Regions from separate parts of the Leminorella grimontii genome, predicted to be linked through region 3. Evidence: predicted binding sites of a transcription regulator. Region 3 holds the regulator's gene; each other region holds the start of a gene.

Evidence for each region. Region 3 encodes PurR, which represses purine synthesis genes. Its sites were predicted from a motif close to CANGCAAACGTTTGCNTG; they were not measured.
Region 1: a site for PurR is predicted at 2,046-2,063, ahead of V8L73_RS10955 (NCS2 family permease). Genes of this name have one in related genera too.
Region 2: a site for PurR is predicted at 2,986-3,003, ahead of purM (phosphoribosylformylglycinamidine cyclo-ligase). Genes of this name have one in related genera too.
Region 4: a site for PurR is predicted at 3,744-3,761, ahead of carA (glutamine-hydrolyzing carbamoyl-phosphate synthase small subunit). Genes of this name have one in related genera too.

The regions. Positions count from the first base shown of each region.
Region 1 covers NZ_CP146357.1:2,336,144-2,341,455, reverse strand. Annotated here, with positions in the region: gene V8L73_RS10960 (adenine deaminase) at 1-492, opposite strand, end outside; gene V8L73_RS10955 (NCS2 family permease) at 510-1,820, opposite strand; gene V8L73_RS10950 (VanW family protein) at 2,160-3,050, shown strand; gene V8L73_RS10945 (2-hydroxymuconate tautomerase family protein) at 3,097-3,300, opposite strand; gene V8L73_RS10940 (cobyric acid synthase) at 3,471-5,018, shown strand; gene cobU (bifunctional adenosylcobinamide kinase/adenosylcobinamide-phosphate guanylyltransferase) at 5,015-5,312, shown strand, end outside.
Region 2 covers NZ_CP146357.1:1,055,748-1,061,059, reverse strand. Annotated here, with positions in the region: gene V8L73_RS05030 (uracil-xanthine permease family protein) at 1-936, opposite strand, end outside; gene V8L73_RS05025 (endonuclease/exonuclease/phosphatase family protein) at 1,136-2,035, opposite strand; gene upp (uracil phosphoribosyltransferase) at 2,143-2,769, opposite strand; gene purM (phosphoribosylformylglycinamidine cyclo-ligase) at 3,082-4,119, shown strand; gene purN (phosphoribosylglycinamide formyltransferase) at 4,119-4,754, shown strand; gene speG (spermidine N1-acetyltransferase) at 4,894-5,312, shown strand, end outside.
Region 3 covers NZ_CP146357.1:2,227,143-2,232,454, forward strand. Annotated here, with positions in the region: gene tnpA (IS200/IS605 family transposase) at 211-666, opposite strand; gene V8L73_RS10450 (YniB family protein) at 874-1,419, opposite strand; gene V8L73_RS10455 (YnhF family membrane protein) at 1,598-1,687, opposite strand; gene purR (HTH-type transcriptional repressor PurR) at 1,998-3,014, shown strand; gene V8L73_RS10465 (hypothetical protein) at 3,175-3,618, shown strand; gene V8L73_RS10470 (aryl-sulfate sulfotransferase) at 3,887-5,312, shown strand, end outside.
Region 4 covers NZ_CP146357.1:3,036,921-3,042,232, forward strand. Annotated here, with positions in the region: gene carB (carbamoyl-phosphate synthase large subunit) at 1-2,345, opposite strand, end outside; gene carA (glutamine-hydrolyzing carbamoyl-phosphate synthase small subunit) at 2,363-3,514, opposite strand; gene dapB (4-hydroxy-tetrahydrodipicolinate reductase) at 3,995-4,813, opposite strand; gene ispH (4-hydroxy-3-methylbut-2-enyl diphosphate reductase) at 5,004-5,312, opposite strand, start outside.

The DNA.
Region 1 (5,312 bases), 110 kb from region 3:
TACTTCACGGTGGGTCTCAGCCGTGACGTTAAAGCCGACGTTGCTTTGGGGCAGGGTATAGGGCGTGATGAACGGCAGCCCCCAGAATACCTTCAGCGGGCCTTGGTCGATTTCGTCAAGCACTTCGCGAATACCCTCAAGCCCGGACGTGACAACGTACTGATCCAGACCGGAAATAATGCTGGTGGTGCCGTGTGGTACTACCGCCTTGGCGAAGCTGGTCATGGAGAGCTTGCTGCATTCGATGTGCAGGTGGCCGTCGATAAGCCCGGGGACCAGATACTTGCCCTTGGCGTCGATGCGCTGGGTATTAGGGCCGATATAGTCGGACACATCGCCGGTGGCGACGATTTGCGAGCGATAGATAGCCACGTCGGCCGGATAGATTTCCGCAGAGTTTACGTTGACCAACTGGCCGTTGCAGATAACCAGATCCGCAGCGCGCTTGGCGGCGCCGGCGTCGATCATTTCACGTAAGTCTTCTTGTAACATGCCTGATACTCCAGTTTTTATAAAAAGATGTAGCGTCCTAGGAACAAAAGGGTCATTACCGCGGTGCAGGCGGAGACTTCACGCCAGCGCCCGGTGCCGAGTTTCATAAACGAGTAGACGACGAAGCCTGCGGCGATCCCTTCGGTAATGGTGAAGCTAAACGGCATCATTACGGTCGCAACGAAGGCCGGGACCGACTCGGTCAGGTCGTTCCAGTCAATGCGGGTCAGGTCGGACATCATCAACACGCCGATGTAAATCAGGGCGCCGGCGGTCGCGTAGGCGGGCACCATTTCCGCCAGCGGCGAGAAGAAAATCGCCAGCAGGAATAGCACGCCGACGCCGACCGCCATCAGGCCGGTACGGCCGCCGACGACGACGCCGGAGGTGCTTTCGATATAGGCGGTCACCGCAGACGTGCCCATAAAGGCGCCGCCGACGGAGCTCAGGCTGTCAATGCACAGGGACTTTTGCTGATTCGGGTAGCAGCCTTTTTCATCAGCCAGGCCCGCTTTGTCGGTGACGGCGATTAGCGTGCCGGAGGATTCGAACAGATTAATCAGCATCACAGAGATGATGATGCCCGCCAGCGTCATATTGAGCGCGCCGCTCAGATCGAGCTGGCCGACGACCGGGGAGATGTCTGGCGGGACGCTCAGCACGCCTTTGTACTGTACGTCGCCCAAAAGCCAGCCGATAAACGTGACGACGGCGAAGGAAATCAGCACTGCCGCGTGCAGGCCGCGATAGGCCAGAACGGCAATCAAGAGAAAGCCCAGGCTGCCCAGCGCGAAGGGGATGGACTTGACGTTGCCGATAGTGACCATGGTGTCGGGGTTGGCGACGATGATGCCGGCATTATGAAGTCCGATCAGCGCAATAAGCAGGCCGCATCCGCTGCCGATGCCGATACGCAGCGAGAGGGGAATATTCGACACCATCCAGTAGCGAACGCGGAATATGGACAGCAGGAAAAAGCCGACCGCGCCGAGAAAGACAATCGTCATCCCAGTTTGCCAGGCAAGCCCCATACCGGCGACCAGCACGTAGGCAAAGTAGGCGTTGATGCCCATGCCCGGCGCTACGGCTATCGGAAGGTTGGCGATAAAGCCCATCAGAATGCAACCCACGGCGGTGATAAGCGCGGTGGTAACGAACACGGCCTTCATGTCCATGCCGGCGGCGCCGAGGATCTGCGGGTTGACGAAAATCACGTAAACCATCGTGATGAAGGTAGTAAAGCTGGCGATAAGTTCGGTTCTTACCGTTGTGCCGTGTTCTTCGAGCTTGAACAGGCGCTGTAAAAGCGAACGCTTTGGCTTGGTCATGGATACGCTGCTTGCGACATCGGCCACTTTTTTTCTCCGTAGGCTGTTTGAACCGGGTGTGCTATTTCCCTGATTTCAGAGGCCTTAAAAAAGAAAAATGCCGCTACACATAGTGTAGCGGCACGACCGTAATCAGGGAGATTAAGTTTTTATAAAACCAACCAAAAGGACGGTTTTCATCGTTTTTTTATCTTCTGCGCGTAGTATAGCAAACGTTTTCGTAAAAATGCAAACGTTTGCTTTCAGTTTATGAGATAGATGTCTGAAGATGCTATAAAACAATTTGATGTATAAGGCATTATTTCTTTTTGAAACAAAGAACCGCGCCAAAAAGGAGATTTGACCGGCGTACTTCATGCCCAGCACATAAACGTCGGCCAGTATGCCTCACCGCTTTCCGTTAATGGACTAACTCCCGTGCGCAAACCGCTGTCTTCTTATCATCCCGTACTTTATCGGCTAAGGGTCGAACAGCGCAGGCTGTTTCGGCGGTTAAGCTGGCGCTTCTCCTCTCGCCGGTATGCAAGCCGCATCGATCCCAATCGCCTTGAATATCGCTTTATCAAGCATACGTCCAAGCTTATCCGCAGGCTGGGAGACTGCGACATGGCGTTGCAGCATAACAAAGTGATTAACCTGCGCCTGGCGACGGCAGCGACCAGCGGCATCGTTATCGGCCCCGGTGAGTACTTTTCTTTCTGTAAACTGGTAGGGAAGCCCACCCGCAGCCGCGGCTTTGTGGAAGGCATGGAGCTGTCGTTTGGCGAAGCGAGGAGCGGCGTCGGCGGCGGAATTTGCCAGTTAAGCAACCTGATTCACTGGATGGCGCTGCATTCGCCGCTGAAGGTGGTTGAGCGAGCCAATCACAGCTTCGATCCTTTCCCTGACGAAGGGCGCATTTTGCCGTTTGGCTCCGGCGCCGCCATTTTTTATAACTATATCGATTTGGTGCTCTATAACCCAACGCAAGACACCTTCCAACTGGTGTTTAACGTCGCCGAACATCAGCTGGAGGGCGAGCTGCTGTGTACCGCGCAAAGAGACGTTAAATATCACGTTTATCAAAAGGAACACCGGTTCGTGCGCGAAGGGAAGGCGGTGTATCGTCACAACGAGATCTGGCGGGACATATCAACCAAAGGGCAGGATCCGCAGATCCTGACGTCAGAGCGCCTGTACCACAATCGCGTCATCGTTAAGTATTCGGTTGATGACGCGATGCTTTCCTGAAACCGCCACGCTTGGGCTAGGTCGAGAAAACGCGACGGTGGTTAACTCAGCGCGGGATTTTTCTTAGCTCGGTAACGGGAACGCCGCCGATACCCCAGTTGTCGGTATCGACCTCGTCAATCACGACGACGGTCGTGGCCGGATTTTTATTCAGCACGTCCACCAAAAGCTGGGTGACGCCTTCTATCAACTGCTTTTTCTGTTCCTGAGTTGCGCCTTCGCGCGTGATTTTGATGTTAACGTAGGGCATGAAAAGGCTCCGTTTAGTTGTATAACACTTTCTTTTGAAGTATGACTAAGGAGGTCGCGTTTCTCCATAGCTGGCTGTGTCAGTTGGGCGGTAGCGCAAAAAACGGTATTCTAACGTTGAGACCACGCTTTCATTTTGTATTTTTCTTAGCGCAAGGGTAGCCGCTTTTTATGACCTTATCCATCATGTTGCAGGGAACCGCGTCGGACGTTGGTAAGAGCGTCTTGACCGCAGGCCTGTGCCGTATTTTCCGACAGGATGGCCTTCGCGTTGCGCCGTTTAAATCGCAAAATATGGCGCTGAATTCAGGCATTACGGCCAGCGGGGAAGAAATGGGGCGAGCCCAGATCTTTCAGGCCGAAGCCGCAGGCATTGCCCCCGACGTGCGAATGAACCCCATATTGCTTAAGCCGACCAGCGACTGTCGGGCCCAGGTTGTGCTGATGGGGAAAGCGCTTAGCGATATGGAAGCCCAAAGCTACCACCAGAGCAAACCGCGCCTGATGGAAATCGTTGAACGGGCCTACTGCAGCCTGGCGGATGAATTCGACGCAATCGTAATCGAAGGCGCAGGCAGCCCGGCGGAGATCAACCTGCGCGAAGGCGATCTGGTCAATATGGGGCTGGCCGAGCGAGTCGATGCACCGGTTATTTTAGTCGCCGATATCGATCGCGGCGGCGTTTTTGCCGCCATTTACGGCACGCTGGCTTTGCTGTCGGAAGAGGAACGCGCCAGAATTAAGGGCGTTATTATCAATAAGTTTCGAGGCGACATCGCACTGCTGGCGCCCGGCGTTGACGCCATTGAAAAGCTGACCGGCGTACCGGTGCTGGGCGTAATGCCGTTTATGACGCTGTCTTTGGAAGACGAGGACAGCGTAGGCGTTAGCCAAAACAAGTACCGACAGCTGCGGCGAGCCAAAGGCGAAGAGCTGGACGTTGCCGTCATTCACCTGCCGTATATGTCTAACTTCACCGATTTTAATGCACTGGCCGCTCAGCCTGACGTCCTTTTGCGCTATGTGGCGCGCGGAGAGACGATTGGTTATCCGGATCTGCTGATTATTCCCGGAAGTAAAAATACGATAGGGGATCTGAACTATCTGCACGACAGCGGATTGGCGGATGAGGTACGCAGGCTTTCTACGCTCGGCGTACCGATCGTGGGCATTTGCGGCGGCTATCAGATGCTGGGGCGGCGCGTATTCGACGGCGTGGAGTCCGGCATTGAGGAATGCGAGGGGCTGGGGGTGCTGCCGATTGAGACGCGTTTTTTCCCGCAGAAAACGACGGCGCAGGTGAGTGCCACAATTGATTCACCGGAGGGAACGGGCATTTTTTCCTCGCTTGGTGAAATCCCTGTTACCGGTTATGAAATTCACATGGGGCAGACGGTGGGCTGTGCGCCCTTATCTTCATTCTGCCGCCTGAACGCCCGTAACGGAGCGGCCGTTTGCGAGACGGACGGCGCGATAAACGCGGAAGGCAACGTGATGGGCAGCTATCTGCACGGCCTGTTTGACGAAGGGCCGTTTGCCAGAACGTTGCTCAACCGGCTTCGACTGCGCAAAGGGCTCGCGTCGCTTGCGCAGGATAGCAGCTTTAGCGCCTTCAAAGAGCAGGAGTACGAAAGGCTGGCGCGCCAGATGCGCGCCAGCATCGATATCGAACGGATCTATCGCATTATGCGGCAAACCGCCGCGGTGGAGCGGTTATGATTTTGATTACCGGCGGAGCCCGAAGCGGAAAGAGCAAAACGGCGGAGCGACTGGCTAACGAAGCGGCTGCAAGGCTCGGCCGAGACGTACTGTATATCGCGACCGCGCTGCCTACTGATGAAGAGATGGCGGAAAGGATTGCTCGCCACAGGCGGTCAAGGCCACAGGGATGGCATACTTATGAAGGCCATCGCCGGTTGGGCGATGCGGTGCGCGAACGGTCAAATACCCATTCGGTTATCCTTTTGGAATGCGTGACGACCCTACTGACGAACCTGCTGTTTGACTGGGCGG
Region 2 (5,312 bases), 1.2 Mb from region 3:
GAAGGTCATAACCATCGGATTGAAGTTGCGCGTTAGCGTTACCGCACCGATAACTTCCGCATAGGTAATACACGGCGGCCCGCCAAAGCAGGCTGCAACCGACGTTGCAAGACCATCGCCGCCCAGCGTACGGTGCAGGCCGGGATCTTTCGCGTAGTCCTTGCCGGTCACCGAGCTTATCGCCATGATGTCGCCCACGTGTTCAATAGTCGGCGCGATAACCACCGGCAGCATGAACAGAATCGCCTGCCAGTGGAACTCCGGCGCGGTGAAGTTCGGCACGGCGAACCACGGCGCGTCCAACACCGGCTGGAAGTTAACGATCCCCATCGCCAAGGCGACCAGGTAGCCAACGACGATACCAGACAGAATAGGGATAAGGCGGAAAATACCCTTCGCCCATACGGCCACCAGAAGCGTCGTCAGCAGCGACAGCATGGAAACCATCAGCGCTGCGCTGTAGTCGGCCAGAATAACCGACCCGCCGTCACCGCTTTTTCCCAACGCCATGTTGACCGCAGCCGGCGCCAGCGTAAGGCCGATAATCGCAATCATCGGGCCGGTCACCACCGGCGGCAGCAGGATCTCAATAATTCGAGAGCCGCGTAGCTTAATCAGCCCGCCAAAAATCATGTACATCACGCCTGCGGCAAACAGCCCGCCCATGGTCGCAGGAATACCCCACGTCTGAACGCCGTAGCTAATCGGCACGATGAACGCAAAAGAAGACGCCAGAAAGACCGGCACCTTTCCCTTAGTGCAAAGTTGAAACAGAAGCGTGCCCACGCCGGCGGTAAACAGCGCCACGTTGGTGTCCAGCCCGGTTATCAGCGGAACCAGAACCAGGGCGCCAAATGCGACAAACAGCATCTGCGCGCCAACCAGAACGTTTTGCCAGGTCGGAGCCTGAGTGCCGGCTATAGTCGGCTGTTGCATAACGTAAACCTCTAATCTGAATGATGATATAAGCGCCCGCAAAGCGTCGCGAGCGTACCTTGCCCGTAATTCGTTATTGTTGCTTCCTTTTTACCGATCGACGACCGGCCGTTTGTTCGCTTCCGATGCGCATTTTGAAGCCGTGTCCATAAACTGCGGCCATAAATATGGGCGATCGTATCGCCCATATCTCAGTGCCTTATTGCTCAGTCATCCTGAGCTCTGCCACGATAGGCAGGTGATCGCTTACCGAAGGCCAGTTAACGCCGGCCCATTCACCGTTCGCATTCGGGATGGTAACGTTGTCCAGATGCCAACGCTGAGCGTTGCCGGTAAAAATATAGTCGACTTTTATCTCGGCGTTTTCCGCAGGCCAGCTGCGGCCGTCTTTATCCGCCGGCTGAATGTCGTTCCAGTAACGACCAAGCTCACGCCAGGTTACGCTTCCGGGAACGTCGTTCATATCGCCGAACAAAAGCTTGATGCCTCGGATCTCAATAGTGCGATCGTTAAGCTCGCGCACCTGATCCAAACGCATCGCGGGATCTTCTTTGGTGTCCAGATGGGCGTTCACCACGGTTATCGGCGCGGCGAAGTGCGGCACCTCAACCTTCGCCACAAAGGCGATCCGCTGTTCGCGTTGGCCGGAAGGCAGTGGGTAAATCACCGTATCCTTAATAGGATACTTTGACAAATAGGCCAGACCGTATTCACCGCCGTCAAAGTCAATTGCACGGCCAAACGCGCCGTACATCCCCGTCAGCTTCATCAGCTCGGCCAGCTGATCGACCTTGCCGCTGCGCGCCGTCAGCTTGTCCACTTCCTGAAGCGCAACGATGTCGACGTTCATCGCACGGATGGCGACGGCGATGTCGGACATCTTGCTCACCTTACCGGCAGCGATGTTAAACGACGCCACTTTCAACACCGGCGCTTCTTGCAAAGAAAAGGTTTTATTGGTGATGCCGCCCAGTGCGCTCGCTACTTCACGGCTGTTGACGTTGCTGTTGGCGTTGCTGGTCGGCGCTTCTTTACTCCATACCGGCGCGGCAAGCGCCAGCGTCAGAGCTGCGGCTAAAAAACTGTGATATCGAGACATTCGAAACCCCTTATCTGTCAAGCCTGATTAGGCGCCAACCCTAACGTTGACGCCGTAAGCACGTCCCTGTCGAAAGGAGGCTGCGGCTTAAAAAACCGCTACCCGTATTACTTGGTACCGAAGATCTTATCGCCGGCGTCGCCAAGGCCCGGAATGATATAGCCTTTGTCGTTCAGGCCCTGATCGATAGAGGCGGTATACAGCTCTACGTCAGGATGCGCCGCTTCCAGCGCCGCAACGCCTTCCGGCGCGGCAACCAGCACCAGTACCTTAATAGAGTGACAGCCCGCCTTCTTCAGCAGATCAATCGTTGCAATCATAGAGCCGCCGGTCGCCAGCATCGGGTCAACCACCAGCGCCATGCGCTCTTCAATGTTGGAAACCAGCTTCTGGAAATAAGGCACCGGCTTAAGCGTTTCTTCATCGCGATATACGCCGACGACGCTGATGCGCGCGCTAGGCACGTGCTCCAAAACGCCCTCCATCATGCCCAGGCCCGCACGCAGGATAGGAACGACGGTTATCTTTTTGCCTTTAATCTGATCGATTTCAACCGGGCCGTTCCAGCCGTTGATAGTCACTTTTTCGGTTTCTAAATCTGCAGTTGCCTCATAGGTCAGCAGGCTGCCAACTTCTGACGCCAGTTCACGAAAGCGCTTGGTACTGATGTCTTCTTCACGCATCAGGCCCAGCTTGTGCTTAACTAACGGATGGCTAACTACTACGATCTTCATTTTTATTTTCTCCCCTGCTGCGGATGGCGCACGTCGTTCTCAAAAAAATCGGTAAATTATACCTCATAACGACGGGCAAGAGATCGTCAAATGCATGATTAAGATCATAAACGGTTACAGCTTGCTCGAATAATGAAATACTGATTACTAAATGGCCACACGGAAAAGCGCCCGCCAGACCCGGCGCCTTGGCCTGATTTGCTAGCCCAAATAACAGGAGCAAACGATTGCTTTCCCTGATAGAATAGCGCCGCTTTGCGAAACATTATTTACCAATGTATAGCCTACAGATACCTTCCAGGGGATCCCGAAGTGACTGAGAAAACTTCCTTAAGTTACAAAGACGCCGGCGTGGACATCGATGCCGGCAATGCATTAGTCGATCGTATTAAAGGCGTCGTCAAAGAAACCCGCCGTCCGGAAGTGATGGGCGGCCTCGGTGGATTCGGCGCGCTGTGCGCTCTGCCTAAGAAGTACCGTGAACCCGTGCTGGTTTCCGGCACCGACGGCGTCGGCACCAAGCTTCGCCTGGCGATGGACCTTAAGCGCCATGACACGATCGGGATCGACCTGGTAGCCATGTGCGTCAACGACTTAATTGTTCAAGGCGCTGAACCGCTGTTTTTCCTGGACTACTTTGCAACCGGCAAGTTAGACGTCGATACCGCAGCCCGCGTCATTACCGGCATCGCCGAAGGCTGTAAGCAGTCCGGTTGCGCGCTGGTAGGCGGCGAAACGGCGGAGATGCCCGGCATGTACCACGGTGAAGACTACGACGTCGCCGGTTTTTGCGTCGGCGTGGTCGAGAAGTCCGAAATTATCGACGGCAGCCGAGTTTGTGAAGGCGACGCGCTGATTGCGCTGGCCTCCAGCGGCCCGCACTCCAACGGCTATTCGCTGGTTCGCAAGATTCTTGAAGTCAGCAAAACCGACCCTCAGGTCGCGACGCTTGAAGGCAAACCGCTGGCCGACAGCCTGCTGGCGCCCACCCGTATTTACGTCAAGTCCATCCTGTCTTTGCTTGAGCACGTCGACGCTAAAGCCATCGCCCACATTACCGGCGGCGGCTTCTGGGAAAACATTCCCCGCGTTCTGCCCGCAGGAACGCAGGCCGTGATTGATGAAGCCAGCTGGCGCTGGCCTGCGGTCTTTGACTGGCTGGCGAAAGCGGGCAACGTCGAGCGCCGCGAAATGTACCGCACCTTTAACTGCGGCGTAGGCATGATTATCGCGCTGTCGCCGGAGCTTGCCGACGACGCCGTTGCCCGCCTGAACGCGTCCGGAGAAACCGCTTGGAAAATTGGCAAAATTCAGGCGTCCAACAGCGATGAGCGCGTGGTGATCCGCTGATGAAACGGATCGTCGTTTTAATTTCCGGCAGCGGATCCAACCTTCAGGCGCTGATTGGCGCCTGCGCCCGCAGCGAAATTAACGGCCGCATTTGCGCGGTCTTCAGCAACGTCGCCGACGCCTATGGGCTGACGCGCGCGCGCCAGGCCGGGATCGCTACCGAAGTGGTCGAACCCGGCGGGTTTGCCGACCGCGCCGCCTACGACGCCGCGCTGGCGGACGCCGTCGACGCCTATCGCCCGGACCTCGTGGTGCTGGCAGGCTACATGCGCATCCTGAGCCCAGCATTCGTCAACCGCTATGCGGGCAGGCTGCTCAACATCCACCCTTCCCTGCTGCCGAAATATCCCGGCCTGCACACCCACCAGAGAGCGCTGGAAAACGGCGACGCCGAGCACGGCGCGACCATCCACTTCGTCACCGAAGAGCTCGACGGCGGCCCCGTCGTTCTTCAGGCCGCCGTTCCGGTGCTTGAAAACGACACGGAAGAGACGCTCGCCAAGCGCGTTCAGGCGCAGGAGCACCGCATCTATCCGCTGGTGGTGAGCTGGTTTGTCGACGGGCGGCTCACCATGCGCGACGGCAAGGTTTGGATGGATGGAGAGGCGCTGTCGGCTCAGGGATATCAGCTTTAAATAGCACAAGGCGGTCGATTTTCTTGGCCGCATTCCTACAAACGCCCCTTGCCCTCCCACCAAAAACCCGACTAAGCTAGTTAACGGGCGCCCCGCGCGCTCGTTTTTAACAATGCGATTATATTCCTATGGAGTTCCCATGTCGGGCCACAGTCCCCTCGTTACCCTGCGCCCTCTTGAGCGCGAAGATTTAAGGTTTGTCCACCAGTTGGATAATAATGCCAGCATCATGCGCTACTGGTTCGAAGAGCCGTACGAAGCCTTCGTCGAGCTGTCGGACCTGTACGACAAGCACATTCACGATCAGAGCGAGCGCCGCTTTATCATTGAAGCCGCAGGCCAGCGCGTCGGGCTGGTTGAGCTGGTGGAAATCACCCACGTTCACCGCCGGGCGGAGTTCCAGATAATTATCGATCCGGCATTTCAAGGCCAAGGCTATGCCAGCGCGGCCGCCCGCTCGGCGATGGACTACGCCTTCTCGGTGCTCAACCTGTATAAGCTGTATCTGATAGTCGACAGGGAAAATGAAAAAGCCATCCACATTTACGCCAAGCTGGG
Region 3 (5,312 bases):
GTTTCAGGTTAACCTTTTGACTATAGCGAAACGTCGATCTAAAGCACAGCTTTGCGCTAAACATGCGGCCTGCGCGGCATATAGCGCCAGATAATCATAACCACCCGCATAGCGGGTGGTTTGCTCTTGCCCTATAAGGGCTTGTTACCGACTGCGCCTAAATGACGCCGCTTTCTCTTCGTTCAAGCTAAGTGTCTTTGCTACTTTGGCTTACCCCTTGAAGGGGTCTGTATACTCTTTGCTGCTCAATTTGTCTGAGACTAAATCTGATTTCTCTTGTTCTCTGATATATTTTTGGATTGTCGCTTCATTTAGCCCTACCGTACTTACATAGAAGCCTTCGCTCCAAAATTTTCTGTTGCCAAACTTATATTTTAGATTGGCATGTCTATCAAAAATCATCAGCGAACTTTTCCCTTTCAGATACCCCATAAAGCTTGAAACACTCAACTTCGGAGGAATACTTACCAACATATGAACATGATCCGGCATCAGGTGACCTTCTATTATTTCCACTCCTTTATACTTACAAAGGTCTCGTAATATCTCACCTACGCTTGAACGTATACTATTGAAAATCACTTTCCGTCTGAACTTCGGCGAAAAGACGATATGGTATTTGCACAGCCACTTTGTATGCGCTGAGCTTTGTGCTTTAATGCCCATAAACACCTTTCCTCATTTTAGTTACGGTTATTAGCTTGAACATCTATATCGTAACGGAAAGGTGTTTTTCTTGGTATAACCCTTTGATCCCACCCGCAAAGCAGGTGGTTTTATGTTTAAGACGCTAACGCGACTTAAACTGGCTAAAGCCATAATAAGAAACCGACGATAAACGTCGGTTCTCAATGCGTATAAAGTACGGAAAAACTAAAGCATATTGATGAGCCGTAAAATCACATAGATGAATGCGCCCCACAGCACCGGCGCCACGTAAAGCTCGGTTATCTGCGCAAAAATGGAGGTGTTTGGAATCGAAATCAGCTTCTGCAGCTCCTGCTTTGAACGGGCCTGTTCACCGTTCATTGCTTCAAGGATCGCTCGCTCCGTCACGCCTTCCTGCACGTTATAAACTCGCTTGGCTAACCTTGCGCCGGAGGCAGAGAGCGCTAGCCCAACGAAAATCAGCAAAAAGATAACGATAAACCAAACGGTGTTGGATGCAGTCCAGTTTTGAATATTCGGCACCGGCGAGTTAGTCCAAAAGTACTCAAGAAAAGAAGTATATTGGCGCACGATGTTGAACATCACCTGCAAGAAATCCATGATAGTCGCCGTCATTTCCTGCATCTGGCTTTTAGGCGCTACCAGGTACTTAAGTACGGATATCACCGTCGAAATCAGCGCAGGTATAAAAATAACAATCCCGACGATCCGCTTCACTAAAGCCAACGCTCTAGCCTTATGGTGAGTCATTCTGCCTCCATGTTGAAACACCGATTTTACTCTATTGATTTCAAAAAAATATGTTCCACAAGGGAACATTCTCACTCACCGACAAACCGCTAACCTGAAAACGCGACGTTCCATCGCTGCGCTTTGACGTCATTAAAAACAATACCCGACATCGGCGCTGTCGGGTATTTAAAAACGATTAGTGCGTAACGGCAATCAGGCTGTAAGTCACGATAACGAACAAAGCAAAAACGACCGTGCTTAAAGACCACTTTAATTCAGCAGACATCTTGGACTCCTTTTTTACTAATTGGGGGTAATGTTAACGTGAGTTTATCAGCCCTATTTCGGCTAAAGGTGCGAAAACCGCAAAAAACGTTGCGTTCTTTCCGCTACAGCCCTTTTACTTTTGAATTAAATGCGCCAAAATTCATCGCCAAGCATCACTGATAACGATAACGTAAGTTAGCGCCAGTGCGTATGATACAAATTCTACACCGTTTTGCTTTTAATGTGTAATTGAAAAGGCAAACGTTAACTTACCCGCTTACACTGTCATCTGAGCAACGAACGGTATAGGCACAGGAGAACCCGCTTTTATGGCAACCATTAAAGACGTAGCGAAACGCGCCGGCGTTTCAACGACGACGGTATCCCACGTCATCAATAAAACCCGTTTTGTTGCGGAAGATACTAAAACTGCCGTCTGGGCCGCCATAAAAGAACTCAGCTATTCGCCCAGCGCCGTCGCCCGCAGCCTGAAGGTTAACAGTACTAAAACGCTGGGGCTGTTGGCGACCAGCAGCGGTTCGCCCTACTTCGCCGAAGTCATTCAGGCCGTAGAGTCGGCCTGTTATAAAAAGGGCTATACGCTTATCCTTTGCAATACTCAAAACGATCTTGAAAAACAGCAGGCCTATCTGGCCATGCTGGCGCAAAAGCGCGTAGACGGCCTTTTAGTAATGTGTTCTGAGTATCATCCCCCCCTGCTTGAACTACTAAACGACTATCAGCATATTCCCATGATGGTGATGGACTGGGGTAAACACAGCGACTTTACCGACAATATCGAAGATAACGGCTTCCACGGCGGGTATCTGGCCGCACGCTATTTGATAGACCGAGGCCATCGAGATATCGCCACCATTACCGGCCAGCTAAATGAATTTACCGGACGGGAGCGACATAGCGGTTTCCTGCACGCGCTGAAAGAGGCCAACATCGACATCCCCGATGAGTGGATTGTTGAGGCGGACTTCCAGCCGCAGGAAGGGTATGACGGTATGATGAAGCTGTTAAAAGCCCAAAAGCGCCCAACGGCGCTATTTTGCGGTGGAGACGTCATCGCCATGGGTGCGCTGTGCGCCGCTGGCGAAATGGGGTTACGGGTTCCCGACGATATCTCCGTCATCGGTTACGACGACATTCGCAATACGCGTTTTTACAACCCGCCCTTGACGACGATTCAACAGCCAAAAGAAAACCTGGCGGAGATGGCGCTGGACATGCTGCTCGATCGCATAATCAACAAGCGCGAAACCTACCACTCGATTGAACTGCACCCCGAGCTGGTTGAGCGCAATTCCGTTGCCGATGGTCCCTATCTGAAGAAATAGTCCGCAGGCCCGCCTCTCTGGCGGGCTTTTCGTTTGCCCCTCCGCCATTCTCTTCCTATAGTTAAACCTGAGAAGCAGTCAGGTTCAGGACGCCCTTTTACCGCATCGGATGTAATAACAGGCGCTAAAGCGCCGCCGATGCCAACACGGTGATAGTCCTATGAGGTTAGTTAAGCGTACAGCAACCATTAGTTTATTCGTCGCGCTGATGACGGGCTGTTCTCTGTTGCCCGGCGTTCGGATGAATAATCTGGAATACAGCGTTACTCCCAAAGCTAACGAAGGAGAGCCAATCCTTGTCGACTTTGTTGCCGTTGAAGGTGGCAGGTTAACCGCTCAATTGGAACACTATACGTCTGAACAATGGTTTAAAGAAAAAAGCGACCTTCTGAAAAAAAACGCCAAGGGACTCATCGTCTGGCCAATCGTTGTTCGGCCCGGAACGTCGGTAACGCTTAGAAACGTTCCCCTTTACGGTAAACCCGCAGATAACGTATTTCTGTTCGCCAACTATAAAAGCAAAGGAGCCCATCGCCTTGAGCTTGAGCGTTCACGTCTGATTAAGCTGGAGTTTCGCGACGGCGACGTATACGCGGTTAATTGATTTATCTCTTCATCCCCAAGGCCTCCATTCTACGAGGCCTTCTCTTTGTTTTTCATCCCTATATTTCGATTTTCGAAAAATCATTATTCGCAAATTGGCGATTCTCTTTATTGTCAAAAGTAATTATATTCAAGTCAATTGTAACCAAATATTATTATTTTCATATTTAAAAACATCCAGCAACAACCAATTACAAAGAGTCACTCAAATATCTTGAGAAAGATTGAATAGATAAGACGGATTTACGTTCAAGTAACTGGAGAATGTTATGAAATTTAAATATGCGTTAACCTCCCTTGCGCTGTCGGCAGCTTTATTATCAGCTTTGCCCTCTACGGCACTGGCTATTGGTGGAGCGAGCGGAGCAAAGCTGGACTATCAGGTTCAAGGTCAAATAGGCGAAGTCGTCATGAACCCATACGATATTGCGCCACTGACGGCAATTATCCGCAACGGCGGTTACGTACTAAGAGACGCATCGGTTCGTATTGTGCCTAAGGCGAACGGTCAGGAAATCAAATATCAGGTAAACAATAAATACCTTCTGACCTACGGTGGGATCCCCGTTTTCGGCCTTTATCCCGATTACGTCAACACGATTGAAGTTGAATATATCCGCCTCTACGGCGAAAAAAGTGAAAAAATTAAAGAAAGCTACACCGTCTATGCTCCTCCTGCCTATACGGAATCAGCTGGAACCAAAGAGGAACAGGCTTCATTTTTCACCGTAAACGTTAAAAAAGTCGCCCCTGAATTTAAAGACCGACTCTATCTGCTCAACAATCTACAGGACAAGTCAGGAAACGGCACCCGCACCGTATGGAATAACCCCGTTGGCGGCGCGCTTGAGTGGAATTTCTACCCTGTCAACGCCATTATCGACACTTCCGGCGATATCCGCTGGTATATGTTCGCCAATCCTATTTACGATCTGAAATCTATCTATAAAGCCGGCGTAATGATGGGCTTTAAGCAAAACGACGACGGTGCGCTAAGCTGGGGCTACGGCCAGCGCTACGTGAAGTATGACATCATGGGAAGAGAAATCTTTAATCGCCGGTTGCCCGACAACTACAACGACTTCTCCCACTCGATGGATAACGCCGCCAACGGCCATTACTTCCTGCGCGTAGCCAGCTCCAACCATAAGCGCGCCGACGGTAAGAACGTTCGCACCGTGCGCGACGTGATTGCCGAAGTCGATCAAAACGGCGTAGTGGTGGACGAATGGCGGCTGTTTGACATCCTTGACCCCTATCGCGACGTTGTGATGAAAACCCTCGATCAGGGCGCCGTTTGCCTGAATATCGATGCAAGCCAGGCCGGCCATACCTTAAGCGCGGAAGATCTGGCCGCATTGGACTCCTCTGACAAGTTCGGTGATATTGTCGGCAGCGGGCCGGGCCGCAACTGGGCTCACGTCAACAGCGTTGACTATGACAGCGAAGACGACTCCATTATCATTAGCTCCCGCCACCAGAGCGCCATTATAAAGATTGGCCGCGACAAGAAGGTGAAATGGATCCTCAGCGCGCCCGAAGGATGGAAAGCGCCCTTTGATTCAGCCGTGTTGACCCCCGTTGACGCCAAGGGGCAGAAAATCAAATGTGAAAACAGCGTCTGTGAAGGCGGCTTCGACTGGACCTGGACTCAGCATACGGCCTTTAAAATCGACAGCATGAGTAAAGGCGACT
Region 4 (5,312 bases), 810 kb from region 3:
ATGTGCTCCATAATGCCGCCGATAAGCACGCGCTCACCGTCGCAGATGGCGTCGACGTCCACTTCGATGGCATCGTCGAGGAAGCGGTCCAACAGCACCGGCGCATCGTTAGACACGCTGACGGCGGTTTGGAAGTAGCGGCGAAGGTCGCCCTCGTCGTAGACAATCTCCATCGCGCGCCCGCCTAATACGTAGGAGGGGCGAACCACCAGCGGATAACCGATGGTTGCTGCCTTGTCCACCGCCATCTCGATGGTCGATACGGTAGCGTTCGCCGGCTGGCGCAGCCCCAGACGGTTAACCGCCTGCTGGAAGCGCTCGCGGTCTTCGGCGCGGTCGATGGCGTCCGGCGAGGTGCCGATAATCGGTACGCCCGCGGCCTCAAGGGCACGCGCCAGCTTCAGCGGCGTCTGGCCGCCGTACTGAACGATAACGCCCTGCGGCTGCTCGACGCGCACGATTTCCAGCACGTCTTCCAGCGTAACCGGCTCAAAGTAGAGGCGATCGGATGTGTCGTAGTCGGTAGAGACGGTTTCCGGGTTACAGTTAACCATGATGGTTTCAAACCCGTCTTCCCGCAGCGCCATTGCCGCGTGCACGCAGCAGTAGTCAAACTCGATGCCCTGCCCTATGCGGTTTGGCCCGCCGCCCAGCACCATCACCTTTGGCCGATCGCTGTTCGGATTGGCTTCACACTCATCTTCGTACGTGGAGTACATGTAGGCGGTATCGGTAGCAAACTCGGCCGCGCAGGTGTCGACCCGCTTATAGACCGGGAACAGGTTGAACTTATGGCGCAGCTTACGCACTTCCGCCTCTGAAACGCCGGCAAGCTTGGCCAGACGCGCGTCGGCAAACCCCTTGCGCTTAAGCTGACGCAGGAAGACCTCATCCAGCCCGGTCACGCCAAGCTCCTCCACCTTCGCTTCCAGGTTGACCAGCTCTTCGATTTGAACCAGGAACCAGCGGTCAATGTTGGTCAGGTTGAATATGCCGTCGACCGACATACCGGCGCGGAAGGCGTCAGCGATGTACCAGATTCGCTCCGCGCCCGCCTCTTTCAGCTCGCGGCGAATGCGGGTCAGCGCATCGGCGTCGTCCAGATTCACCTTGGGGTCAAACCCGGCTGCGCCCACTTCCAAACCGCGAAGCGCCTTTTGCAGCGACTCCTGCTGGGTGCGGCCAATCGCCATCACCTCGCCGACCGACTTCATCTGGGTCGTTAGGCGGTCGTTAGCGCCAGCGAATTTTTCAAAGTTGAAGCGGGGAATTTTAGTCACGACGTAGTCGATAGAAGGCTCAAACGAGGCCGGCGTTCTGCCGCCGGTGATGTCGTTCATCAGTTCGTCAAGAGTGTAGCCAACCGCCAGCTTGGCCGCGATCTTGGCGATCGGGAAACCGGTCGCCTTAGAGGCCAGAGCAGAGGAGCGAGACACCCGCGGGTTCATCTCAATGACGATCAGACGTCCGTTTTTCGGGTTAACGGCGAACTGGACGTTCGAGCCGCCGGTTTCAACGCCGATTTCGCGCAGCACCGCCATCGAGGCGTTGCGCATGATTTGGTACTCTTTGTCCGTCAGCGTCTGGGCTGGTGCTACGGTAATCGAGTCGCCGGTGTGAATCCCCATTGCGTCAAAGTTTTCGATGGAACAAACGATGATGCAGTTGTCGTTTTTATCCCGCACCACTTCCATTTCATACTCTTTCCAGCCGATCAGCGATTCGTCAATCAGCAGCTCTTTAGTCGGCGACAGGTCCAGGCCACGCTCGCAAATTTCTTCAAACTCTTCCCGGTTGTAGGCGATGCCGCCGCCGGTGCCGCCCATGGTGAACGAAGGGCGGATAATGCAGGGGAAACCAACGTCGGCCGCAACGGCGTGCGCCTCTTCCATCGTGTGGGCTATGCCGGAACGGGCGGTTTCCAGCCCGATCTTTTTCATCGCCTTATCGAAGCGCTGGCGGTCTTCGGCTTTATCAATCGCGTCGGCGGTCGCGCCAATCATGGTCACGCCGAACTCGGCCAGCACGCCCTGACGCTCAAGCTCCAGCGCGCAGTTGAGGGCCGTTTGCCCCCCCATGGTGGGCAGCACGGCATCCGGGCGCTCTTTTTCAATAATCTTACGCACCACTTCCCAGTGAATGGGTTCAATATAGGTGGCGTCGGCCATCTCCGGGTCGGTCATGATGGTGGCCGGGTTGGAGTTAACCAGAACGACGCGGTAGCCCTCTTCTCTGAGGGCCTTACAGGCCTGTGCGCCGGAGTAGTCGAACTCGCAGGCCTGACCGATAACGATCGGGCCTGCGCCAAGGATCAGGATACTCTTAATGTCTGTACGTTTTGGCATAGTCAATGGCTCCCGATCTAGTTTGCTTTGTTCACACGGTAGGTCTGAATCAGTTCAATAAAATGGTCAAACAGCGGGGCGGCGTCGTGCGGCCCGGGGCTGGCTTCCGGGTGTCCCTGGAAGCTAAAGGCCGGTTTATCCGTCCGGTGAATCCCCTGCAGCGTTCCGTCAAACAGAGACTTATGCGTCGGCCGAAGGTTGGCGGGCAGCGTTGACTCATCGACGGCAAAGCCGTGGTTCTGGGCGGTAATCATCACGCGGTTGCCGTCGAGATCCTTGACCGGGTGGTTGCCGCCGTGGTGGCCAAACTTCATCTTTTCGGTTTTAGCGCCGCTGGCAAGCGCCAACAGCTGGTGCCCCAGGCAGATGCCAAAGACCGGAACGTCGGTGGTCAGGAAGTGCGCGATGGCGCTGATGGCGTAGTCGCAGGGCGCCGGGTCGCCGGGGCCGTTAGAAAGGAAGATGCCGTCAGGGTTCATCGCCAGCACGGTTTCTGCCGGCGTTTGGGCCGGAACCACCGTCAGGCGACAGCCTCGGTCGACCAGCATACGCAGGATGTTGCGCTTCACGCCGTAGTCGTAGGCCACAACGTGGTAAGGCAGCTCGCTTTCGCCCTTCGCCGTCGGCAAACCGCTCATCAGCGACCAGCTTCCCTGAGTCCAGCTATAGGCTTCTTTGGTTGTGACTTCTTTGGCCAGGTCCATCCCTTTCAGCCCAGGGAAGGCCAGCGCCTTTTCCAGCGCAAGCTTCGCGTCGGGCGAGTCGCCTGCGATAATGCAGCCGTTTTGAGCGCCCTTCTCGCGAAGCAGTCGGGTCAGCTTGCGGGTATCGATATCCGCAATGGCGACGATATTATGACGCTTTAGGTAGTCGGACAGGCTTTCTTGACTGCGAAAGTTGCTGGCTATAAGGGGAAGGTCGCGAATAATCAGCCCCTGCGCATGAACGGCAGAGGACTCCTCGTCGGACGAGTTAGTACCGACGTTGCCGATGTGGGGATAGGTAAGAGTAACGATTTGGCGAGAATAGGATGGGTCTGTCAGAATTTCTTGATAACCGGTCATGGAAGTATTGAATACCACTTCCCCAACCGCCGTGCCTACGGCCCCGATTGCGCGGCCATAAAATTGGGTTCCATCTTCCAGAACCAGTAGCGCAGCTTTACTCAAAGCGTCCTCCCAAATAGAATAAACAGTCACAAATAGTGCATATTAATGCATTTAACTATACCTTCTAAATAGGCACAAAAAAAGCCCCGTTGGCAAATTTTGAGCAAATTGGGCGCATTCTAAAGATCGAGCCGCCTTTTGTCCACACAAACACGCATTTTATGTTGTTTTTTTGAGATCTCAACAAGAAATGACAGGATAATCTCAAAAAAAATAAAACAACATCACAATAGAAAACGTTTGGCTATGACTTATTGTGAAAAATAAAGTTAAAAAGAGGAATTAGGGCGAGATGGGGATAATTTAGTTATAAAGACGGGATAAAAAGGAAGATAAATATAAAAAACATCAGTTATATTAAAAAAACAATCCAAACACACATAAAATAAATAAACGAAAACAATTCAATGATATTGAATAAAAAATAAAAAAGGCGAGCACAATAAAATACTCACCTTTAAGTAAAAAAGACGTCAATAATCAGTCATTGAGGGACAAAACGTCTCTCATATTGTACAAACCTGACTTGTACTGACTTACCCACTCGGCGGCACGCACGGCGCCGTTAGCGAACGTCATTCTGCTTGAAGCCTTGTGGGTAATTTCTACGCGCTCGCCAATGTCGGCAAACATAGCCGTATGCTCACCCACGATATCGCCGGCGCGCAGCGTCGCAAAGCCGATAGTTTGTCGGTCCCGCTCGCCGGTATGGCCTTCACGCCCGTACACTGCGCACTTTTTCAGGTCTCTGCCGAGCGTATTGGCAATCGCTTCTCCCATTGCAAGCGCGGTCCCTGAAGGGGCGTCTACCTTATGGCGGTGATGGGCTTCAATAATCTCAATATCGGTATAGTCGCCCATCACTTTCGCCGCCTGCTCAAGCAGCTTCAGTACGAGGTTTACGCCTACGCTAAAGTTGGCGGCGAATACGACGGGGATCTCTTGCGATGCCTGCTCAATAGCGACCTTTCCCGCATCGTCAAAACCGGTCGTGCCGATAACCATTCCTTTACGATGCTGACGGCAAAAGGCCATGTGCGCCAACGTGCCCTCTGGGCGCGTAAAATCGATAAAAATATCAAAATCGTTGGCAACCGCCTCAAGACGGTCGTTAATCTTGACGCCTACGGCGCCGATACCGGCCAGTTCGCCCGCGTCTACGCCAACCAGCGACGATCCCTTGCGCTCCAGCGCGGCGCCCAAAACTACGCCTTCGGCCTGAGATACGGCCTGAATCAGTTGACGCCCCATGCGCCCGCCCGCACCGGCGATGGCAATCCTAACCTGTTTAGTTGACATGCTGTTCCTCTGAATAGTTAACGCCATAGTTATGCGTCAGATTAACGCCCTACCCTACGGCGTGACAAACACATTTATTTATTCTTCAGGCGGTTCGAACAGTTATTCTTATATTTGAACCGCAACGTGTAAAAAAACGGGCTGAAAATTCAGCCCGTCAGGATATCTGTCGTTAAAGCGCTATCGCCTTTCAGTCAACCTGCTTCACCCGCAGCTCTTTCGGCACTTCAAAAACGATGCTTTCTTCGCGCCCTTCCATTTCGACGGCGGGCTGGCCGCCCAGCGCGCGCAGCTTGTCTATCACGGCCTGAACCAGCACGTCAGGCGCCGATGCGCCGGCCGTTACGCCTACAGAAGCAGCGCCCTTAAGCCATGCTTCCTGAATATCGCTCGCCGTGTCGATTAGGTAGGCCGGCTTTCCGACCCTTTGCGCCAGCTCAGCCAGGCGGTTGGAGTTGGAAGAGTTTTTCGAGCCGACGACCAGCACCACGTCTGAACG